4 regions of the Acidobacterium sp. FHG110202_01 genome follow, and region 4 is predicted to be linked to each of the others. Evidence: predicted binding sites of a transcription regulator. Region 4 holds the regulator's gene; each other region holds the start of a gene.
The links. The regulator LexA, encoded in region 4, represses DNA repair genes until DNA is damaged. The targets are predictions, from matches to a motif close to CANTTCGCTTTTTATTCGC.

Region 1: recA (recombinase RecA) is a predicted target of LexA. The motif match lies at 1,270-1,288, and genes of this name have one in related genera.
Region 2: AC5S16_RS13865 (P-loop NTPase family protein) is a predicted target of LexA. The motif match lies at 3,013-3,031, and genes of this name have one in related genera.
Region 3: dinB (DNA polymerase IV) is a predicted target of LexA. The motif match lies at 3,086-3,104, and genes of this name have one in related genera.

What each region holds. Positions count from the first base shown of each region.
Region 1 covers NZ_JBZYWJ010000002.1:676,544-681,577, forward strand. Annotated here, with positions in the region: gene recA (recombinase RecA) at 52-1,167, opposite strand; gene AC5S16_RS06100 (FAD-dependent thymidylate synthase) at 1,453-3,030, opposite strand; gene AC5S16_RS06105 (YqjF family protein) at 3,029-3,934, shown strand; gene AC5S16_RS06110 (FUSC family protein) at 3,980-5,034, opposite strand, start outside.
Region 2 covers NZ_JBZYWJ010000006.1:83,067-88,100, reverse strand. Annotated here, with positions in the region: gene AC5S16_RS13875 (DNA polymerase III subunit alpha) at 1-722, opposite strand, end outside; gene AC5S16_RS13870 (DNA polymerase Y family protein) at 722-2,224, opposite strand; gene AC5S16_RS13865 (P-loop NTPase family protein) at 2,232-3,005, opposite strand; gene AC5S16_RS13860 (hypothetical protein) at 3,376-4,002, shown strand; gene AC5S16_RS13855 (ABC transporter permease) at 4,167-5,034, opposite strand, start outside.
Region 3 covers NZ_JBZYWJ010000007.1:201,724-206,757, reverse strand. Annotated here, with positions in the region: gene AC5S16_RS16100 (glycoside hydrolase family 97 protein) at 1-527, opposite strand, end outside; gene AC5S16_RS16095 (TIGR03118 family protein) at 793-1,920, shown strand; gene dinB (DNA polymerase IV) at 1,965-3,059, opposite strand; gene AC5S16_RS16085 (LacI family DNA-binding transcriptional regulator) at 3,241-4,377, opposite strand; gene AC5S16_RS16080 (L-ribulose-5-phosphate 4-epimerase) at 4,503-5,034, shown strand, end outside.
Region 4 covers NZ_JBZYWJ010000004.1:79,009-84,042, reverse strand. Annotated here, with positions in the region: gene thrC (threonine synthase) at 1-988, shown strand, start outside; gene thrB (homoserine kinase) at 985-1,908, shown strand; gene trxA (thioredoxin) at 2,159-2,491, shown strand; gene lexA (transcriptional repressor LexA) at 2,546-3,151, opposite strand; gene AC5S16_RS09320 (response regulator transcription factor) at 3,386-4,063, shown strand; gene AC5S16_RS09315 (sigma-54 dependent transcriptional regulator) at 4,074-5,034, shown strand, end outside.

The sequences.
Region 1 (5,034 bases), on a different contig from region 4:
CAAACAAGACGGCAGACCGTGAGGTCTGCCGCTTTTATTGCCCTCCTAACTTTATGCCTTAGGAGGCATTGTCATTCGCCTCGGAGGAGGAGGAGTAAGTTGTTTGCTACTTATTGCTTCCTGAGCGGCTGCTGCTCCGTTGACCGGGACTGGCGGGATTTCTGGCGCAGCTGGCGCGCCGATCTTCAGCTTCTGGCGGAGTTCGGCGTTGATCTTCTCGAAGGTTTCCCGGTTGTCCTTCAGGTAGGTGCGGACGTTTTCGCGGCCCTGGCCGATGCGCTCACCAGAGTAGCTGTACCAGGCGCCGGACTTCTCGACGATGTTGTTGTTCACCGCCAGATCAAGCACATCTCCTTCACGCGAAATGCCTTCTCCATAGAGGATGTCGAACTCAGCCTCGCGGAAGGGCGCGGCCACCTTGTTCTTGACGATCTTCACCTTGGTACGCGCTCCGACAACGACATCGCCTTCCTTGACTGCCGAAATACGGCGGATATCGATGCGGACCGTGGAGTAAAACTTGAGTGCGCGGCCACCGGTCGTGGTTTCCGGATTGCCGAACATCACGCCGATCTTTTCGCGGATCTGGTTGATGAAAATGAGGCAGGTGCGCGACTTCGAGACTGTTCCGGTGAGCTTGCGCAGCGCCTGCGACATGAGACGGGCCTGCAGTCCTACATGCGAGTCGCCCATTTCGCCATCGAGTTCGGCCTTGGGGACGAGCGCGGCCACCGAGTCGACCACCAAAACGTCGATAGCGCCGGAACGGACGAGGGCCTCGGTGATCTCGAGAGCTTGTTCGCCATAGTCGGGCTGGGAGACGAGCAGGTTATCGACATCCACGCCCAGCTTCTTCGCATAGATGGGATCGAGGGCGTGCTCTGCGTCGACGAAGGCGGCCATGCCGCCGGCCTTCTGGGCTTCAGCGATGATCTGGAGGGTGATAGTGGTTTTGCCCGAGGATTCAGGGCCGAAGATTTCAATGACGCGGCCGCGCGGCACTCCGCCGACGCCGAGCGCGGCGTCAAAGGAGATCGAGCCGGTGGAAATGGTCGAGATGGGCACCACGGCCTCCTTGCTGCCGAGGCGCATGATGGAGCCCTTGCCGAATTGCTTTTCGATCTGCGAAAGCGCCAGTTCTACGGCGCGGGTACGGTCATCTGCCACGATACTTCTCCAATCCTGAGGGCGCGGTTTTGCGCCAGAATACGCGTGCTGGTTGAGGAAATGTACGAATTTGAGGCGATTCTAGCACTCATTTTCTAGGGGGCGAAGAAAAATCAAAAACTATAGTAACCATTGCATGGAGCGGACGCAAGCTTCGCTTGCCATTCTTGCCTCGATGAGTGCCATGGCTACGCCACTAACTCATTCTTATGATTCATGTTCCGCTAATTTTCATATTGCGGATTAAGGGCTGCACTAAAGGCAGGCTGCGAGCACAGAGGTCAGTCATCTCTTCAGCAAATCGATCGGCTCGTTTACGTCGGTCACACGGAAATGTTCGGCCAGTGCCGGGTGCTGTTTCTTTACCGCCTGGTACATCTCCCAGGCTACGCGGCGGTAGGAGAAGTGGCCTTGCGGCTGCGAGCGCAGCTCGGAGATGTAGAGGGCCTCGGCGAAGTCCATTTTGAAGAGGGCGCGGATGCGTGTACCCAGTGGCAGGACATAGTCGGCGGACTGCCCGGCCTCCGGTGTGGAACTGTTCCGGAGTGCATCGTGCGCGCTGAAGGCGGCTTTTATGGCCGATTCGTACTGCGGCTGCAGTCCGGCTTCAGCTGTGCCTTCGGGGATGTCGTATCCATGAAGCGTGGTGTAGCCCTGCAGGACCTGCACACAGCGGCGATGGCGGTGCATGTCGCGGAAGCCGCCGATGTCCATGAGAATGTCGAAGCGAAGGGCCTGCCCGGCGGAGAATTCACGCAGAAGCTCGTCGTGCTTGCCGCGATGGCGCGTGCCCAGGGCGATGATTTCGTCGATGCGGGATTCAGGGAGAGCGGCGACGTGGTTGCGGAGCTGACGGTAGGAGTAATGGCAGGCTCTATAAAGCAAAGTAGCGGCCAGCTCTGCTTCGAGAGATTCTTCGCGTTCCACTAGGTCTACGACCGGAGCCGGAGCGATAGCCTCGCCCTTCATCAGCTCGGCAGCGGCCTGAGCCAGCTCGCGGCGGGTCTCGATTTCGTAGTTGTTGGGCGCGGCGTATTTGACCAGCGTTGGAGCGGTTTTGACTTCGCGCGTGAGCAGGCTGGCGGCTTTCTCGCCTAATGCCGGGTCGAGGACGGCAATCTCGCTCTGCAGCCGGACGAGCTCTTCGGCGTGGACATTCCAGGCCGCTCCGGTAGCGGCGGCGCGCAGCTTTTCTCCCAGCTGGCGGATTTCACCATAGGGGCTGGAGAGCAGGCGCGAGACCTGCGTCTCAAGCGTGCGGGCGTTGACGATCTGGCCGAGTGACGTGTTGGTGGCGAGCGGAAGCAGGTAGCGGGCTACGTCGAAAGCGCGGGCTTTCAGGGTCCGGTCGTAACTTTCCTGCTTCATCTCGGCAGGCTTTGTGACCTTGGTCTTCAGGTGCTCGAACATGCCTTCGGCGAGGTCGTGGTAGGCAGTAAACAATGCCTCAATTGAGTTGCGGTAGAGTTGTACAGAATCCCGATCAGAACCGAAGTCCGGCATATACCAGCCACTTTTGTTGAAGTTCTGGTAGCGGGTGGAGCGCTCCTGGCCGTCCCAGCGCTGCTCGTCGACGAGGGAGATGGCGGCGAGCAGTGATAGTCTCTCAATGGCGAAGGCGATGTGTGCGAGATCGGCGATCGAACGATGGCCGTACTGGAAATAGAATGTGTTGAGAAACTGTTCGGCGCGCTGTCTGCTGATCTCCTTGAGCGATTCTTTCATGGAGAGCGCGGAGCGCGAATATTTGGCCATGGCGTAGGCCAGCACCTCGGGGTCGGCGCCGTGTACGGCAAAAACTTCTGTCTGGTTTTGGGGTTCTGCTGGTGTGACAGCTACGCGTTCAGCTAGAGATTCAGGCATGTTGGCAACCAGAATACGGCATTTGCCTCTGGAAGAGATGTCCCAAGGGCAAACGCAGCAACTTCAAAGGGTTGCGGCGCGTCCTATGGTCAACAGCTCTCAGGACATGAAGGACATCCTCACGGAGACGAGCCACAGGCCGTGGCCGCTGCCCTCGGCCTCCTGGGCCATGACCCAGCGCTGGAACAACCTTCTGTTCGCGCACTGGCCTCTTCCTGCGGGCGAAATTACGCATCTTCTGCCGCCGGGGCTCTCGGTGGATACCTTTGATGGCTCAGCCTGGGTAGGCGTAGTTCCCTTCTGGATGGATCGCATCCGGCTGCGCGGAATGCCGCTGGTTCCGGGAGCAAACCATTTTCCCGAGCTGAACCTGCGGACGTATGTGCGCGAGCGGCATTCGAACATGGCCGGCGTCTACTTCTTCTCGCTGGATGCGGCGAATCCAGCGGCTGTGGCCGTAGCGCGGACGTTCTTCCGGCTTCCCTATTACTGGGCGCACATGAGCATCGACACAAAAGACGAGCGCGAGTTCCACTACCAGAGCACGCGCCTGCTTACTTTGCAGAACGTGCGCTTCCGCGCGACCTACCGCAGTCTCTGCCAGCCGAGCATGAAGGGCGGGATCGAGAATTTTCTTACGGAACGGTACTGCCTCTATACAACAGACAAGCGCGGCACGATCTATCGCGGAAACATTCACCACATGCCCTGGCCGCTGGAGATGGCAGAAGCAGAGATCGAGCTGAACGAGCTGCCGCAGGCGCATGGCATCCGCCTGCCGGATACGAAGCCGCTGCTGCATTATGCGCGCGAGCTGGTGGTGTATATCTGGCAGCTGGAACTGCTGCCCGGACTGGCGAAGCATGCGGCGGCACAGGCAGTGCCGGTGGCCAAGCCGCTCTAGGCATTCACCTCATGGCGCTGTGAGGCGCGTCTGCTGCATGCAATGCTAGCGAAACGGAGCCACAACGTGGCGGACAACCGCAGCCGCCCTGTGCCAGTGACTACGGCTGTACAGGATCACAACCAGGCGCACGCAAAGCGCAATTCCTCCTCCCAGTGCCGTGCAGAGGGTGCGGTGCCGGGCGATTTCCGGTCCCGGAGCCTGGTTCAGAGACAGAAGAAAGACGATGTAACCCGTAATCGCCATCGTGAAGAGGGCATAGTTCACGTTGAGCAGTCCATAGGAAAGCCACGCGAAGAGGACTGTACCCGCAGCGAGAACAATGGGAGAAACATGCAGATGAGCGAGAAGGAAGCTGACAGCCATGGCTCCGCACATGGTTCCGAGCATGCGCGCTACGGCACGGCTTACCGTATCAGTAAGACCAGGCTTCAGCACCAGCATCGCGGTCATGGGAATCCAGTAACCGCTGGGATAATGCAGTCTGCGGTAGATCTCGGTGGAAACCCCGACGGTGGTAGCAAGACGAAGCGCATAGGGTATTGCCGAATTCTGAAAATCCCGCTCGCGCACGGAGGCAGCCGTTTCAAGAAGCGCATCACGCAGCGCCAGCTGCTCGTCGCGAAGATAGCGGGTGAGTTCGAAGAGATGCCTGCGCAGGTCGCCAAAAATTCGCAACAGAATGGATGAAACGATAAGCTGAAATGCTCCACCAGCGAAGAGCAGCAGACCGCGGTCCACTGCCTCGGAGGGCGATGCGGGAAACGCCGATGCGACAAGAAAAGTGATAACGCACTGCTGGCCCACCCAGCCGTATGCTTCGGGGCGCGCAGTAAGCATGCCATAACCAAACCCCAAAAGCGCTGCAACAGCCACGAGCAGAGAGTTCTCATGGCCGATCAACACGCCGAAGAAACCGGAGAAGGCCATACCGAAGGTGACGAAGATCATCGGCAGCAGATGCGAGTCGTCGATGCGGTGCTTCTGCCCGAAGCCGGTGTTCACGGCGCCGCCGGCTGCAATCATCCCGGCAACAGGATGACCCACAGCGATGCTGATTCCAAGACAGAGCGCGACAGGAAGGGCGGGAATCAGATCGG
Region 2 (5,034 bases), on a different contig from region 4:
GGGGAACGTAAATGCCGCTCGGCATTCCCCTCAAGTGCCAATCCAGCGCCTTCGAGAGTCGTGTGCAGACGGATTGCGGTCAATACATCCTGAATCTCGCGTTCGACCGGTCTTGCATAGGTCACGCCGTTGGTCGCAAGCAGAGGGAGATGGAGAGTTCGAGCAATGGAGACGGCCGCCTGGTTGCGAGCTTCCTGTTCCCGATTCCGATGTCGTTGAAGCTCTACGAAGACATTGCGAGGCCCGAAAGTCCGAACGATGCGCTCAACCGCCCGAAGTCCCTCGTCGTATCCTCCGCGCATGAGTGCTTCGGCGAGCGGTCCTTCGAGGCCACCGGTAAGACAGACGAGACCGGCGGAGTATTCTTCAAGCTCCGGAACACTAGCTGCCCCGCTGCCTTTTTGTGTTTCGCGTAGCTTGTATTTCGTAATGAGCCGGCAAAGATTCTCGTATCCAAGCTTGTTTTCAACCAGGAGGGGATAACGGCAGCGCGCGGCGGTTCCGAAGAGCGTGTCTTCCAGCGTGATTTCCCCGCCGACATGGGCCTTAATCCCTGCTTCTTTCGCGGCAAAATGCATGCGAGGCGAACCATAAAGACCATCTCGGTCGAGAAGCCCTATGGCAGAAATCCCCTTGGCTGCGCAGACCTCTGCCAAGGTCTCCGGCAAGGAAGCAGCTTCGAGGAAACTGAAAGCGGAACGGCAATGCAGTTCGGCATACATCAGTCGTACTCCCCCTCGATGAACCATTCGCCGTTGAGCAGATTGCGGTATGCCTTTACGATCAGCGCCGTCTGATCGCGTTGCATAAGGACAAGGTCCCACTCGTCTCGTCCCCAGCGCCTGGGACTCCACCATTCACCCGACCTGCGCCAGGGACCAGCCGCCGATTGCACTCGATACCGTCGGTTCTCAAACCACACGGAGACAGGCGCTCCCTCGTGACTCTGAATGTGAGCGATCCGATGCGGACGATATATTCGAAGAGCGGATTTCTTCGGGGCAATTCTTGATTTGCGTATTGCCTTTGCATCGGGGGTGAAATGGACCAGACGAAAGGTCTCCGCGCTGTGCCGTTCGATGACTTCAGGCGATCCCACTCGATCCTCTCCCACCAGCCTGCGCAATCGAGCGAGCGTCACTTCCAGCTGTTGCGGCTCCGGCCCCTGCGGCGTAAACATGCCTTCCTGCACATGCCGCGGTCGCATGGGTTCGGCTTCCAAGCGCAATTTGGCAACCGGCGCACCCGGTGGATGGGCTGCAAGATCAAGTTGTACGAGCTTCAGAAGCAGCATCGCGTCCGTGGTCGGGATAGGGATTCGGATGAACCGGCTGTAAGGGATGTTTGTCGCGGTTGCGCCATTGCTCAGCAGATCCAGTTGCAATTCCATGCGCAGTTCAGCTGTCGCGAGTGCTCGGTGAACGAGTCTCTGGCACAACTGATCGAGCATGACCCGGATGACAAAGCCAAGCGACTCCATGTCGTGGACGGGATCGTCGAGTTCGACCAGCTCGACAAACCTCTGGGGTAACTCAGTCGGCGCAAAAATGCGCGCTGACTCACCTTGCGCCAGGCGTTGTAACCACAGGCCGTCCTGACCCAGGCGCGCAACGAGCGATTTCGAGGGGAGAGCCGCAAGCTGACCGAATGTGCGGATTCCCCAGCGATGCAGGATGGTGGCTATAGCAGGGTCCAGGTCAAGCAGCGTGACGGACAGTGGCTTGAGCGCTTCCGCTTCTTGTCCGGTCGGAATGATTCGTAGACTGCGGGTGGATCGCGCGGCAAATCTGGCGACGTCGGGACTGCTCGCGATGCCAACACGCGCATAAAGAGACACGGATCGCGAATGCTCACGAATCTGCTTTCCAATCTCCTCCAATGTCCCCATGAGCCTGTGCAAGCCATAGAGATCAAGCACGACCGTATCCAGCGCGATCCCTTCGATGCGCGGCGAAAATCTCCAGACACAATCGAGAAGAGCTGCATGGGCAGAGATCTCCAGATCCGGCTGGCGCTCGCATACGACCATTCCGGCGTAGCTCTCGGCTTCGGTCCTTGTCATGCCCGCGAAAATGCCCGCTTTCCGAGCCTTGGCATTGAGAGCGACCACACGCGTCAGAGGCGGCGCGCCTTCCACGATGGCTACAGGCTCACCGTGAAGTTCAGGTCTCAGACGCAGGCATGCTTGGCAAACGAAATTGGGAAGATAGACACAACCAAACACAATTCACCTATCGATACCCTTGAACTGTGGTGGTGAAGTTGGCTATACGATATGCAGATTGCGGAGGTTTACGCTGGCGCGCGCGTGTCACCTCGGCACGAATGCCGATCGAATCGATCAGGCAGGCACCCTCCACATACAGGCCGGAGCCATACTTTGCATTCGTCTGCAACAGCTTGACGTCTGTTTGCTCGAGTTGCACTGTCACCGACGCGCTGCTTCCAGCAATCGGAATCTCAGCTGTGCTCACGAAGGCTGTGCGGGTGTTTTCGACTGAACGGAGCATCTTGAACCAGGTAGTGAGTGGAATTTTGATGGACTCCATCGCAGGTATATTGGCGCAATCCAGGATGACCAGCCCAAATCCTCCACTCTGGAGGATGATGTCGGCTGCCATGAGCAGCTGATCGAGAACCCCAAGTTGGGCACGCCTATGAATCCGGACCGCCCCCGGACGAATCCAAAGGAGATTCCTGAGAAGAACCCCGTTTTGTTTTGCGCTGACCGGATCGAAGCTGTCGCTTGCGTCCAGGATCGCTGCCGCTTCTCCGGCAAAGGTGACATAGGCTAGCAGGCTTTGTAGAAGACTGGTTCTTCCACTCGACGCCGGACCGCAAAGCTCGATAAGACCGCCGCGTGGAAAGGCCTGCATACTGTCAAGATCGTGAAGCCCACACAGGATCGATTCCTGATCGTCTGCAGCTTTGGGAGTGAGCGCACGCGGAATCCGATTCGCCAGAAGCGATTCAATCTGAGATCGGATTTGAGCAGCAGTCGCCATGCCTCAATATTTCGCTTTTTGTTCGCCTAAGATTCTTGATTTTCTTTTGTCGCTCCCAACTTGTCAACATTCGTTGGGGCATCCGGATGTGGAGATCGGCTTAACTTGCTGAAATCATTGGTGAAGATATGACGGGAAAGAATAGCAGGTCTGCTTCTGCCCTTAAATACTATGGAAAAGCGCCGGATGAGTTGTTTGAGGCAGTTTCATAGAAGCTATATTTTGCGAAGGAATCCATGCCCTTACACAAACTGGTCACTCCGAGTTAGTTTTTTTCTATGGATATGGCATAAAGGATGTGTGCCGAACTATGCGATCACTTCATGAAAAACTCCAAAGTCTACCCATTCGTACTCGATGGATTGCGATCATGGTCTTCACTGTTCTCCTGGTCTTTACTTGCGGCTGGAAGATACAGAATTTTTCCGAAGATGATCTGGGGCCTGCAAAAAGAATATTCACAAGGACAGCAGGACTTCACTATGAACACGATGTGGAGTTAGGTCTAACCATCCTGGCAGAAGTGTATCCAGACAAGGTCGATTACTTGCGGAAACATGGCAATCCGATCGAGTTCATCGCCTGCTCGCGTGGCAGAGAAGGGTTCACCACGCTTGAGGATGGCGTGATTCATGTGTGCGATCGACATCGTAACAGGCCGGCAGAGATCGCAGTCGTTCTTTCTCATGAGATCACCCATCTACAGCGGCATGATCCGGACGATCAACCGCCTAAGCATTCTTTCCTCAGGCGCGTGCTGTGGTTGACGGAAGAACAATACGCTCATGAACAAAGCTTGCACACGGCCATCAGACTCTTTCCCAGATATCCGAGCGTCTGGGCAGCTATGGGCTGGCAGTGGCCGCTTGAGGTCTTCCTCATCTATGCGAGTCCCTTTGCTGTTATCTCACTCCTTGCTCTATCAACTCTGGTTTGGAGCGAAGGCAGGTCCGCCAAGAATCAACGCGCACTTCGTCCCCAGACGAGTCGCACCTGACGTCGATCCATTTTCCACTCGGACATAGCGTTGACCCTCTGGCCAGCTTCTAGTTGGTCCCCGGACAGGGGGGCGCCAGGACAAATCCAGAACACAAAAACTGTTCAGAATATCGGTTCGCCGAGTGGCATGGGCGATAAGGCAACAATTAAGTCTGCGTCATGCTATTCGTAGCGCAAAGCTGCCATCGGGTCTATCCGCGTGGCTCTTCGAGCTGGCAACCAGCAAGCCAATACGATAATAAAGACCATGACGCAGGGAACGAGGCCCAGGATCAAGGGATCATTGGCACTCAGTCCGTATAGAAAACTGGCCATGATGCGGCGCAGAAAGAATGCGCCGACAACCCCGATGACAGAGCCTGCAATCGCCAACTTCGCCCCTTGCCGAAGAATGAGGCGCAGAACATCCCCGGATCGCGCTCCAAGAGCAATGCGAATTCCGATCTCCCGTGTGCGCTGCGAAACAGAATATGCCATCACCGCATACACTCCGACGGCCGCCAGCGCCAGTGCCAGCAAGGAGAATCCACCAAGTAGCAGGAGATCGAAATTGCGCAGCGAATCGGAATCGGACACCATCGATTCCATCGTTTTGATCTCGTATGCGGGAACTTGCGGATTGATGCTCGCGACGACATCGTTGATCGAATGAAGAAGTTCGTTCTGCGTCAGGCGGCTGCGGACCGCGATTGCCATATTTGCCTCAAGGAGTGAACGCATACTGTCTGGGACCTGGGTATACGGATAATAGGCGGTCGGCTCGATCACGACATCTGCCCCCCAGTGTCGAACGTCGGCTGCAACTCCAACGACGACACACCACGAACTGCCTGCGAACCGCGGTTTGATACGCTTGCCCACCGCACTTTCGCCCGGCCAGTATTTGCGCGCAAGACTTTCGCTCACGATGGCAACGGGCGAAGAGGTTTCCGTATCCTGTTCAGCAAAAGCGCGGCCTTGCAGCAGGGGGATTTGAAGTGTGCGGAAATAATCTTCGTCCACAGCCCGGTATCGCGTCACGATCTCTCCT
Region 3 (5,034 bases), on a different contig from region 4:
CCATCGAGCACCAATGGATATGTGGTTGCATCATTCACGAAGTGAAAAGCAGTTTCTTCCCGGGTGATGCGGAAGCTCCGGAGCGGATCCTGCTCCGGCAATACGTAGCGAAATGCGATACCGTCATCAAACGCGCGTATCTCAAGGGAAAGCTTTCGTCCCAGTCCTGCTGTTTCTGCAAAGTCCACGCGCGCCGATTTGTAATGGTTGCGCACTTTGCTCGACTTGCCCAGCGGATTTGTCCACGTCTCGTCAGCCTCGCCGGGAGTCACATGGACCACCTGCAATCCTGTTCCGAGCGGTTTCTGATCCTGGATTTCGAGCCCAAGCGACGATTCGGAGATCAGCGGCTTTCCGTGATAGTTCACCGTGTAAGCAAGGCCATTCTGACTGTTGAGCAATGTGAAGTCGATCTGCCCATCTGGAGAAAGCACCTGAGCAACTGTTCCGGGCGGATTTTGCGCATTCATTCCCTGCGCGGCAAACAGGCCTATCAACACAACCAACAGAAAACGCGGATCTTTCATTCCCTCTTTCCTCACGGAGTATCTTACGCCGAATGTATCCGTGTACATTGTTTTCGCATTTCATGAAGACGATATGTCCAGCAGAATTGCCATCTTGTCAGCTGAAAGCGATAAGTAAATGACAAATTTCAGACAACTATGTGACAAGGATGCAATGAACTTTTCCTATCGTCGCTTCGGGCTTGAACGCCGCTGGAACAATGCTGCGGAAATGCCTTTACAGCTTGCCCGGATGGCATTCTCTCGCCCGGAGGGATGAAGAGCTATGCAAATATTCCAGACAAGCAAATCCTGGAGATTCGGGGGAGCGCTCTCGCTTCTTCTCATCTCCTTTGCAGCTAACTCCTACGCGCAAGGCGTTAGTCCATCACAGCATTACAAACAAACCAATCTGGTTTCCGATATCCCTGGGGCCGCAGCCGCCACCGACCCAAACCTGGTGAATCCGTGGGGACTTTCCCGTAGTTCGACAAGCCCGTGGTGGGTTTCCGATAACGGCATGGGCCTTGCCACGCTTTATAGCGGCACAGGCACAATTACTCCGCTTGTGGTGACTATTCCTCCGTCGGACCCAAGCACCCCACCGGGAACGCCGACGGGGACTGTATTCAACGGCGGCACCGGCTTCGAGATCAGTCCAGGGGCGCCGGCAACGTTCCTTTTTGTGACTGAAGATGGCACGATCTCCGGGTGGAACCCCAAAGTCGATGGCACGCATGCCGTTATCAAGATCAATCAAAAAGAGAAATCTGTTTTCAAGGGTGCGACTATGGCCACGCTTGACCTGCCGTTTCTAGGCCCACAGAGTTTTCTCTATGTCGCCGATTTTCGCCAGGGACGAGTACAGATATATGACTCGAAGTTCCACCACGTGCCCAACATGGAGGAGCTCTTCGATGATGACGATCTGCCGCGAGGCTTCGCGCCATTCAACGTGCAGAACATAGGCGGGAATATCTATGTTTCCTTTGCTCAGCAGGACAGCCAGAAGCATGACGAGGTGGACGGCGCCGGGCTCGGGTACGTGGACATCTTTTCACCGGAAGGCCGCCGGTTGCGGCGTCTTGAACATGGTCCGTGGTTCAATGCGCCATGGGGCCTGGTTCAGGCGTCGAGCGACTTCGGCAGCCACAGTCACGACATCCTGGTAGGACAATTCGGCAGCGGAGAAATTCTTGCCTTTAACGCAGTGACCGGACGCTTTAAAGGAAGATTGTTCGATGCCTCTAACTCGCCCATCAAGATTGATGGCTTGTGGGGACTTGGATTTGGAAATGACGCGACCGCAGGCCCGGCTACAACCCTCTTCTTTTCCGCCGGGACAGACCATGAGCAACACGGTCTTTTCGGCACGATTATCGCCGTGGAAAATACACAAGGCAATGATCAGTAGCTCTGTATATGCAGCGCCGCCATCACAGGCGGCGCTGTTGTTTGCTAAGCCTTTAATTCAAATTGAAAAGGGCCGAGATCTACAGAGGCCTCGTCGGATTCCTGAAAATTGCTCAGGCCTACACCGACGAGACGGTAAAGCTGGCCCGCATCGGCGTTCACCCGTTCACGCAGCGCCAGGGCAATGTTCGTCAGCTCTTCACACGACGAAGGCGGCATGCCCGTTGTATGGCTGCGAGTGAGGATACGGAAGTCGCTGGTCTTCAGCTTGAGCACCACGGTGCGCGCGATGCGCGTTTCTTTGCGTGAAGCTGACCAGACTTTCTCCGCCAATCGGCGGATCACAGGCGCTGTGTCTTCGAGCGGGATGTCGCGCTCGAAGGTGTCTTCTGCAGAGATGGATTTGGTCGGCCGGTTGGAGACAACAGGGCTGTGATCAATGCCGCGAGCGAGAGCGTGGAGCCGCATCCCATAACTGCCAAAGCGCTCTTCGAGCAGCGAGAGTTCAATCTCACGCAGATCTCCAACGGTTTTGATCCCGATCTCCTGCATTCGTCTTTCAGTCACTTTTCCTACGCCTGGAAGGCGGCCTACAGGAAGCGGCGTCAGAAAAGCCTCGGCCTCTTCCGGCTGGATGACGAAGAGGCCATCCGGCTTGCGCCAATCCGATGCGATCTTCGCCAGAAACTTGTTCGGAGCAACACCTGCAGAGGCGGTGAGATGCAACTCTTCGCGAATCTGCTGGCGAATGGCCTTGGCTACGCGGGTAGCTGTGGGCAGGCCCGTCTTGTTCCCGGTGACATCGAGGTAGGCTTCATCGAGCGAGAGCGGTTCGATCAGATCCGTGTGGCGTCGAAAGATTTCACGCACGCTTTGCGAGACGGCGCGATAGCGAGTGAAGTCGGGCGGAATAAAGATGGCGCCGGGACATAGCCGTTCAGCGTGAATGGCGGGCATCGCTGAACGCACTCCAAACTTTCTGGCTTCGTAAGAGGCAGCACAAACGACAGATCGGTTTCCTTTCCACGCGACCACCACTGGCTTGCCGCGCAGACCGGGATCGTCTCTTTGCTCGACGGAGGCATAGAAGGCATCCATATCGATGTGAACGATCTTGCGGAGTGCGGTCTTCTCATCCATAAAAGAACGCCCGATTAGCGATCCGGATATTCGCTTCCTCTTCGCCCATTATAGGAATTGTATCTTGCATTGAAGAGCGGCGCATGAAGGATATTGCGCCTGCGGGAACGGGATTTAGATAGATTTCGGCCTGAACTTCAGCCGACAGCAGGGCAAGGTCGTCAGGGCAGTGGCAGGGGACTTACTGAGCAACCAGTTTTGGGGACTTCCGCTTCGATGCCGTCTTGATGGCCGGAGCATATCCCGTCGACTGCCGCACCGTTAATTTCGTCTGGACCGGCCATGCCTTCTTCGCATGGGTATGCGCCGGCTCAACGTGCGAGCAAAGCGCAGAGAATGCGGCGCGGGCGAGGTCCTTGCGCGACATCCGGACGGTCGTCAGCGGCGGATAGACGAACTCGGCGAGATGAATGTCGTCGAATCCGATGACAGAAATATCTTCAGGAACGCGGATGCCGGCTTTGGCGAGGACGCGCAATGCTCCGATGGCAGTCATGTCATTCGAGCACATCACGGCTGTCGGCAGATCTTTCTGATGCAGAAGATGGCGCATCGCCTTCATGCCGCCTTCAAGGGTATGGTCACCTTCGATCATCCATTCGGCAGGCGGATGGACGCCAATCTCTTCCGCTGAACCCAGGAACGCAGCGCGCCGCAGCTGGCACGAGCGTTGCTGCATGGGCCCGCTGATGAAGCTCAGCTTGCGGTGCCCCAGCGCAGCCAGGTGCTGCACGCCTTCGCGAATGCCGTGGTGATAATCGACCAGCAACGCGCTCACGTTCTCGTTTGCTGGAGCGACATCGACAAACACCATCGGGATGTTGCGCGAGACGAGCTCATCGAGCAGCGGCTCCTCGATGCCGAAGGTCATGACGGCCACGCCTTCCACATTGCGCTCGAGCATGCGCCGGACGCAGATTTCCATACGCTGCGGGTCGTAGTTCGTCGAGCCGATCAGAATTTCGTAGCCGCCCTCGATGGCGACATCTTCAAAGCCCTGGATCAGCTCGGGGAAGAACGGGTTCGTGATCTCAGATACGAGCAGTCCGAAGAGCCGGCTGCGTCCGGAGACCAGCGCGCGCGCCTGCGTGTTGGGGAAGTAATTCAGCTCCTCGATTGCCTTCCACACGCGCTTGGCGAGGTCCTTATCGACCGTTGGCACTTTGTTAATGGTGCGCGACACGGTCGCAATCGAAACCCGTGCATGCTTCGCCACATCGCGGATATCGAGACGTTTCTTTTGAGAGCTTTTCTTGCGCGATTTCTTCTTCATGTCCGAAGTGAGCGATCCACTTGACTTGCCAAGTGTAAATTGCATAAGGTCAAAACGCCAGTAAACGTTTGCTGGAAAATCCCTTTACCTGGAAAAAAGCAATATGGCGATACGATTCATAAATCGCTTTAGTAAGATGGCAATGACTGTTTATCCTGAGGTCACCCGTTATGCTTGATGGCCTTCGCGCCCAGGTCCTTGAGGCCAATCTCGAACTTGTCCGCCGCGGGCTGGTGCTTTACACCTTCGGCAACGTCAGCGGCATGGACCGCGAAAGCGGCCTGGTTGCCATTAAGCCCAGCGGTGTGTCTTATGAATCGATGAAGCCGGAAGACATGGTCATTACCGATCTTGACGGAAAGATTGTCGAAGGCAGCCTGCGGCCCTCTTCCGATCTCGCGACACACCTGCTGCTCTACCGTGAATTCCCTACCATCGGCGCAGTCGTCCACACGCATTCTGAATACGCCACGGCGTGGGCGCAGGCCGGACGCAGCATTCCAGCGTACGGCACCACGCATGCCGACTATTTTTATGGACCCGTGCCTGTCACCGAGGAACTGACTGCGGACGATATCAACGGCGACTACGTCCACAATACGGGACTCGCAATTGTCCGCCGCTTCCGCGATCTTGATCCTGATGCCGTTCCCGCAGTGCTCGTCGCCGGACACGCGCCATTCTGCTGGGGCAAGACCCCTG
Region 4 (5,034 bases):
TCCCACGGGGTCGTTTAAGGACACGGGCATGACGGCCGCGCTGTCAGTTGCGCATGAGTTCGAATACCAATGGGTCGCCTGCGCTTCGACGGGAAATACATCGGCTGCAATGACTGCTTATGCTGCGCGCGCCGGAATGCGCAGCCTGGTGCTGATCCCTGAGGGGAAGATCGCCTGGGGCAAGCTTTCGCAGGCAATGGATTACGGGGCACTGACAATTCAACTGAAAACGGATTTTGACGGCTGCGTGCGTGTGCTGACGGAAGTGGTGAAGCGGGCTCCGGTGTATCTGCTGAATTCGGTGAACCCCTATCGTTTGGAAGGGCAGAAGACACCGGCGCTTGAGATTGCTGAGTCCTTTGACTGGGAGGTTCCTGACCACGTGATTGTTCCTGGAGGAAACCTCGCCAACAGCTCTGCGCTGGGCAAGGCGTTTCTGGAGATGAAGCATCTTGGACTGACGGCGCGATTGCCCAGAGTTTCTGTAATTCAGGCGGAAGGTGCCAACCCGCTCTACCGCAGTTTTCAGGAGAGCGGCGGCGAAACGCTGCATCCGGTGAAGGCGCATACGCGCGCATCTGCCATCCGCATCGGCAATCCGGCATCATGGAAAAAAGCGGCGCGCGTCATCCGTGAGACAGGAGGGTGGTGCGAGCAGGTGAGTGAAGCGGAGATCGCGCTGGCTAAGGCGGAGATCGGCGCGGAGGGAATTGGATGTGAGCCTGCGTCTGCCGTAACCCTGGCGGGACTGAAGAAGCTTGTACAGCAAGGCAAGGTGCATCTGCATGAAACAGTGGTGCTGCTGCTTACCGGGCACACACTGAAGGATTCTGATTACACTATTGCCTATCATCGTGGCGACCTGCTGAAGTCGGAAGAGATTGGTTCACTGCGGCCAGAGATTGAGCTGACACGGCGCAACGCGGTGGAACTTGAGGCTTCAGCCGACCAGGTGTTACGCGAACTGGAGGCGGTGACGAGCCGATGAGTGCAGAGACGCTTACTCTTCGATTGCCGGCAACATCAGCGAATCTAGGACCGGGCTTTGATGCACTGGCACTTGCGTTGTCACTGTATCTGGAAGTTGAAGCAACTCCAGCGAAGGAATACTCGATTGACGCGACAGGACGCAATGTTGACATATGCGGGGCGGTCGAGCGAAACCTGTTACTGCACACCTACAAAACGATCCTTGCGCAGCAGGGTGTGGAAGCAATACCCTTGGCGATCAAGATGCGGAACGGCATCCCCATTGGAATGGGGCTCGGTTCATCGGCGGCGACGCGCCTGGCGGGAGTGGCCATGGCATCGCACTTTGGCAGTCTTGGGTGGGACCGCAGCCGCATTCTGACAGAGGCCTCCCGGGTGGAAGGCCATCCGGACAATACGGCTGCCTGCTGGCTGGGGGGGCTCACCGCTGCGTGCTGGAAGAATGACGCGGTTGAGGCGATCTCGCTTACGCCACGCGTTTCGTGGCCGGTGCTGGTCGTGTTGCCGCAGGAGCCATTATCCACAACGCTTTCGCGAACAGTGGTTCCGCTGAATTTCAGCCGTGCAGATGCAGTTGCGAATCTTCAACGGGTGGCTTTGCTGACAGCGGCATTTGCGACAGGGCACGGCGAATTGCTGGCGACTGCTGTGGAAGACAAGCTGCATCAGCCATACCGGGTCGAGGTATGTCCTTTATTAAAAAAAATGCTGCCCCTTTCCGGAAAAGAGGAAATTCTGAGTGTCACCTTGAGCGGAGCCGGACCTTCCGTGCTGGTTCTGATTGAATTTCCGAGTCAGATTGACGCTGCAAAAGAGTTGATTCTACAGCATGTTGCGGGCGAACTGGTAGAAATCATCGACTGCCAGATTGAGGTTGCTTCTGCCAATTGCCGGGTGGGGCAGCCTGTTACAAAATAAGTTATGGTTACTTTTGGATTACCTAAGTTTGCTTTACACCACCGACCATAGGTATTAATTTCGCATTCGTGGGCAGTTCTGGGGGAGGGCTGCTCTAGCGCCTGTGGCTCCGATTTGGAGCCCAGGCGCTTTTAGTTTGTGTGTGTGCGAGCGGGTCATGGCTGTTGCGACCTTTCGTGACCATATATCATCAAACGAAGTGAATTTTGTGGTCCTTATTGTTTGGGCCAGAATTCTGAGAAGGAGGAGCATGGCGGGTCTGGCGGTAGTAGAGGTAAACGACACAAATTTTGAGCAAGAGGTACTCCAGTCGGATCAGCCTGTTCTGGTGGACTTCTGGGCAGCCTGGTGTGGGCCTTGCAAGGCGCTGGGGCCGATCGTGGATGAAGTGGCATCCGAATACAGCGGCAAGCTCAAGGTGATGAAGATGGATGTGGATCGCAACCAGGCGACGCCGATGCGGTATGGCATCCGCGGTATTCCTGCATTGCTTCTCTTCAAGGGCGGCAAGGTCGCCGACCAGATTGTCGGCTATGTGCCCAAGGACACGATTGCACGCAGCATCACTCGCGTGATCGACTAAGATTTGTAAGAGGGATTTGTTGAAAAGGCCTGCAATCAAGCAGGCCTTTTTCATTTATGCGTACTTGCGAAGTACACCAAGAGCGCGTCCCTGGATGGCAACCTGGGCTGCCGGGACATAGATCGGATCCATTTCTATATTGGAAGGCTGCAGGCGCACCATGGAGCCTTCGACATAATAACGTTTGAGCGTGGTTTCTGCGCCATTCACCAGCGCCACCACGATTTCTCCTTCTCGCGCGGCTCGGGTTTTTTCCACAAGAACATAGTCGCCATCCACAATATGCTCGTCGCGCATGGAATCGCCGTGCACCTGAAGCACAAAGACATCGCGGTTGCCGATGATGTCGGCCAGGGAAATGCTTTCCGAAGTTTCTAGGCCTTCGACGGGAAATCCAGCAGCGATGCGGCCTGCGAGCGGAAGGCGATCGAGTGTACGCGACTTGCTGCGGGCAGGCAGAATGTCAATCGATCGACTGCGATTGTGGGCACGCAGCAGGAGCCCTTTGTTCTGCAGGTTGGTAATGTGCTTATGGACTGTCGCCAGAGACTTGAGGTTCAGCCCGTGGGCGATCTCTTCAAACGATGGCGAGTAGCCGTTGCGCTGCACGAAGCTGGAGATGAAATCCAGCACCTCTTTTTGCCGCCGTGTGACTGCCATACGGCCATTGTAGCGAATAAAAAGCGAATTGCCAGTAATTTTTTTCTGAAGTTGATTTGGAAACGTCAAATCTGCACGTCAAGAAGGTTAAGAAAAATCTAACTAGTCATTCCCGTTTTGAACCGCTCATTCTCTAACGTTCCATTTCAAAACCAGGCCCGATTTTCCTCTCAAGCATTTCTTGTGTTCCACCAGCGATACAGGAGAAGTTGAAGGTGCAGCGAGGAATTCAGGATGCGTTTCTTAGTCGCAGATGACGATCAGGCTCTGGCGCGGTTCCTGCGCCGGGGGTTCGAGGCGGATGGCCACCAGGTGACTCTTGCGACGGATGGACAGGCAGCTATGGACATTTTTCTCGAAGAGGCTCCTGATCTCGCCGTTCTCGACCTGAACCTGCCGCGCAAGGATGGAATAGAGGTCCTTGAGTTTTTTCGTTCGGTCAGCGATGAAACACCTGTCCTCATATTGACTGCAAGGCATGAAGTAGAGACAAGAATCCGCTGCCTTGAGATGGGCGCTGACGACTGCATGCTGAAGCCGTTTTCGCTGAGGGAGCTTCGCGCCCGCTGCCGCTCATTAGTGCGCCGAAGGAAGACGGCAGGACTGGTGCTGCGCTATGGGGACCTGGAGCTGAACCGGGTGGATCGTTCCGTGACACGGGCGAGTGAGGCTGTGCAGCTCACCAACAAGGAATTCGCATTACTGGAATGCCTGTTGTTGAACCGCGGGCACTGCGTTTCCCGCATGGAGCTGTTGCAGCAGGTGTGGGAAACGAGCCCCGATGCGGGGACCAATGTTGTGGATGTGTATGTGAACTACCTGCGCCGAAAATTAAAAAACACGGGGGAGATTCCGCTCATCCAGACCGTGCGCGGGCAGGGTTATTCGATCGGAATGCGGAATCACTCATAAGGGAGGGATTATGGCTACTGCTGCCTCGATTGTAAAACGCTCTGTGTCTGCTCCGGCCAGGACTGCGGTCCTTACCAGCGCTGATCTCTCGTTTCGCCAGCGTGTGAAAGAAACGCTCGCCGGATTGCATTGGGACGTTCGTGAAGCGGCTGGCGGGGCGGAGACCCTGTCCCATCTCGACAACGCTCTGGCGGAAGCAGTCATTATGGACTCATGGCTGCCTGATCTCGAGATTCAGGAATTTATTGCAGAACTGGACCAGCTTTATCCTGAAGTCGATCTGGTGACTGTTGATGGCGCGAATACTGCGAAGGCAGCGCACAGTCCGCGCAGAAATGAAATTCACTATGCGCTGCGCCGCGCACAGGACGAGGATGGAGCGATCTGGAACAGTGCTCCGGTGATTGATCGATCCGAGGAAACTCAGAAAGCTTCAGGAGCTTCAATTGCAGAAGGGTTGTCCAAAAGTGTAACTACTCTGGATACAAAACCAACCATGGTGGATTCTTCGTGCAGATTGCCTGAATTTATCGGAAATCATCCGGTGATGTTAGAGGTGAGCAGGCGCATCCGTATGGTGGCGCAGCGAAACACAACCGTCCTGGTGCAGGGACCTACGGGGACAGGCAAAGAACTGGTTGCGCGGGCGCTTCACAGATTAAGTGCGCGTTCCTCGCGGACGTTTGTTGCCTTGAACTGCGCTGCCATTCCTGAGGCATTGCTTGAAGCTGAATTGTTTGGCCATACGCGAGGCGCTTTTACCGGAGCCGTTCAGGGACGCATCGGGCGTATCGAGGCTGCGCATGGCGGAACACTGTTCCTGGACGAGATTGGTGAGATGCCATTACCACTGCAGGCCAAGCTGTTGCGTTTTGTAGAGTGCGGCGAGCTGCAGCGCGTGGGAGAGAACGAACCTGTGCGCGTTGATGTTCGGATTATTGCTGCTACGCACCGATCGCTCGCCAAGCTTG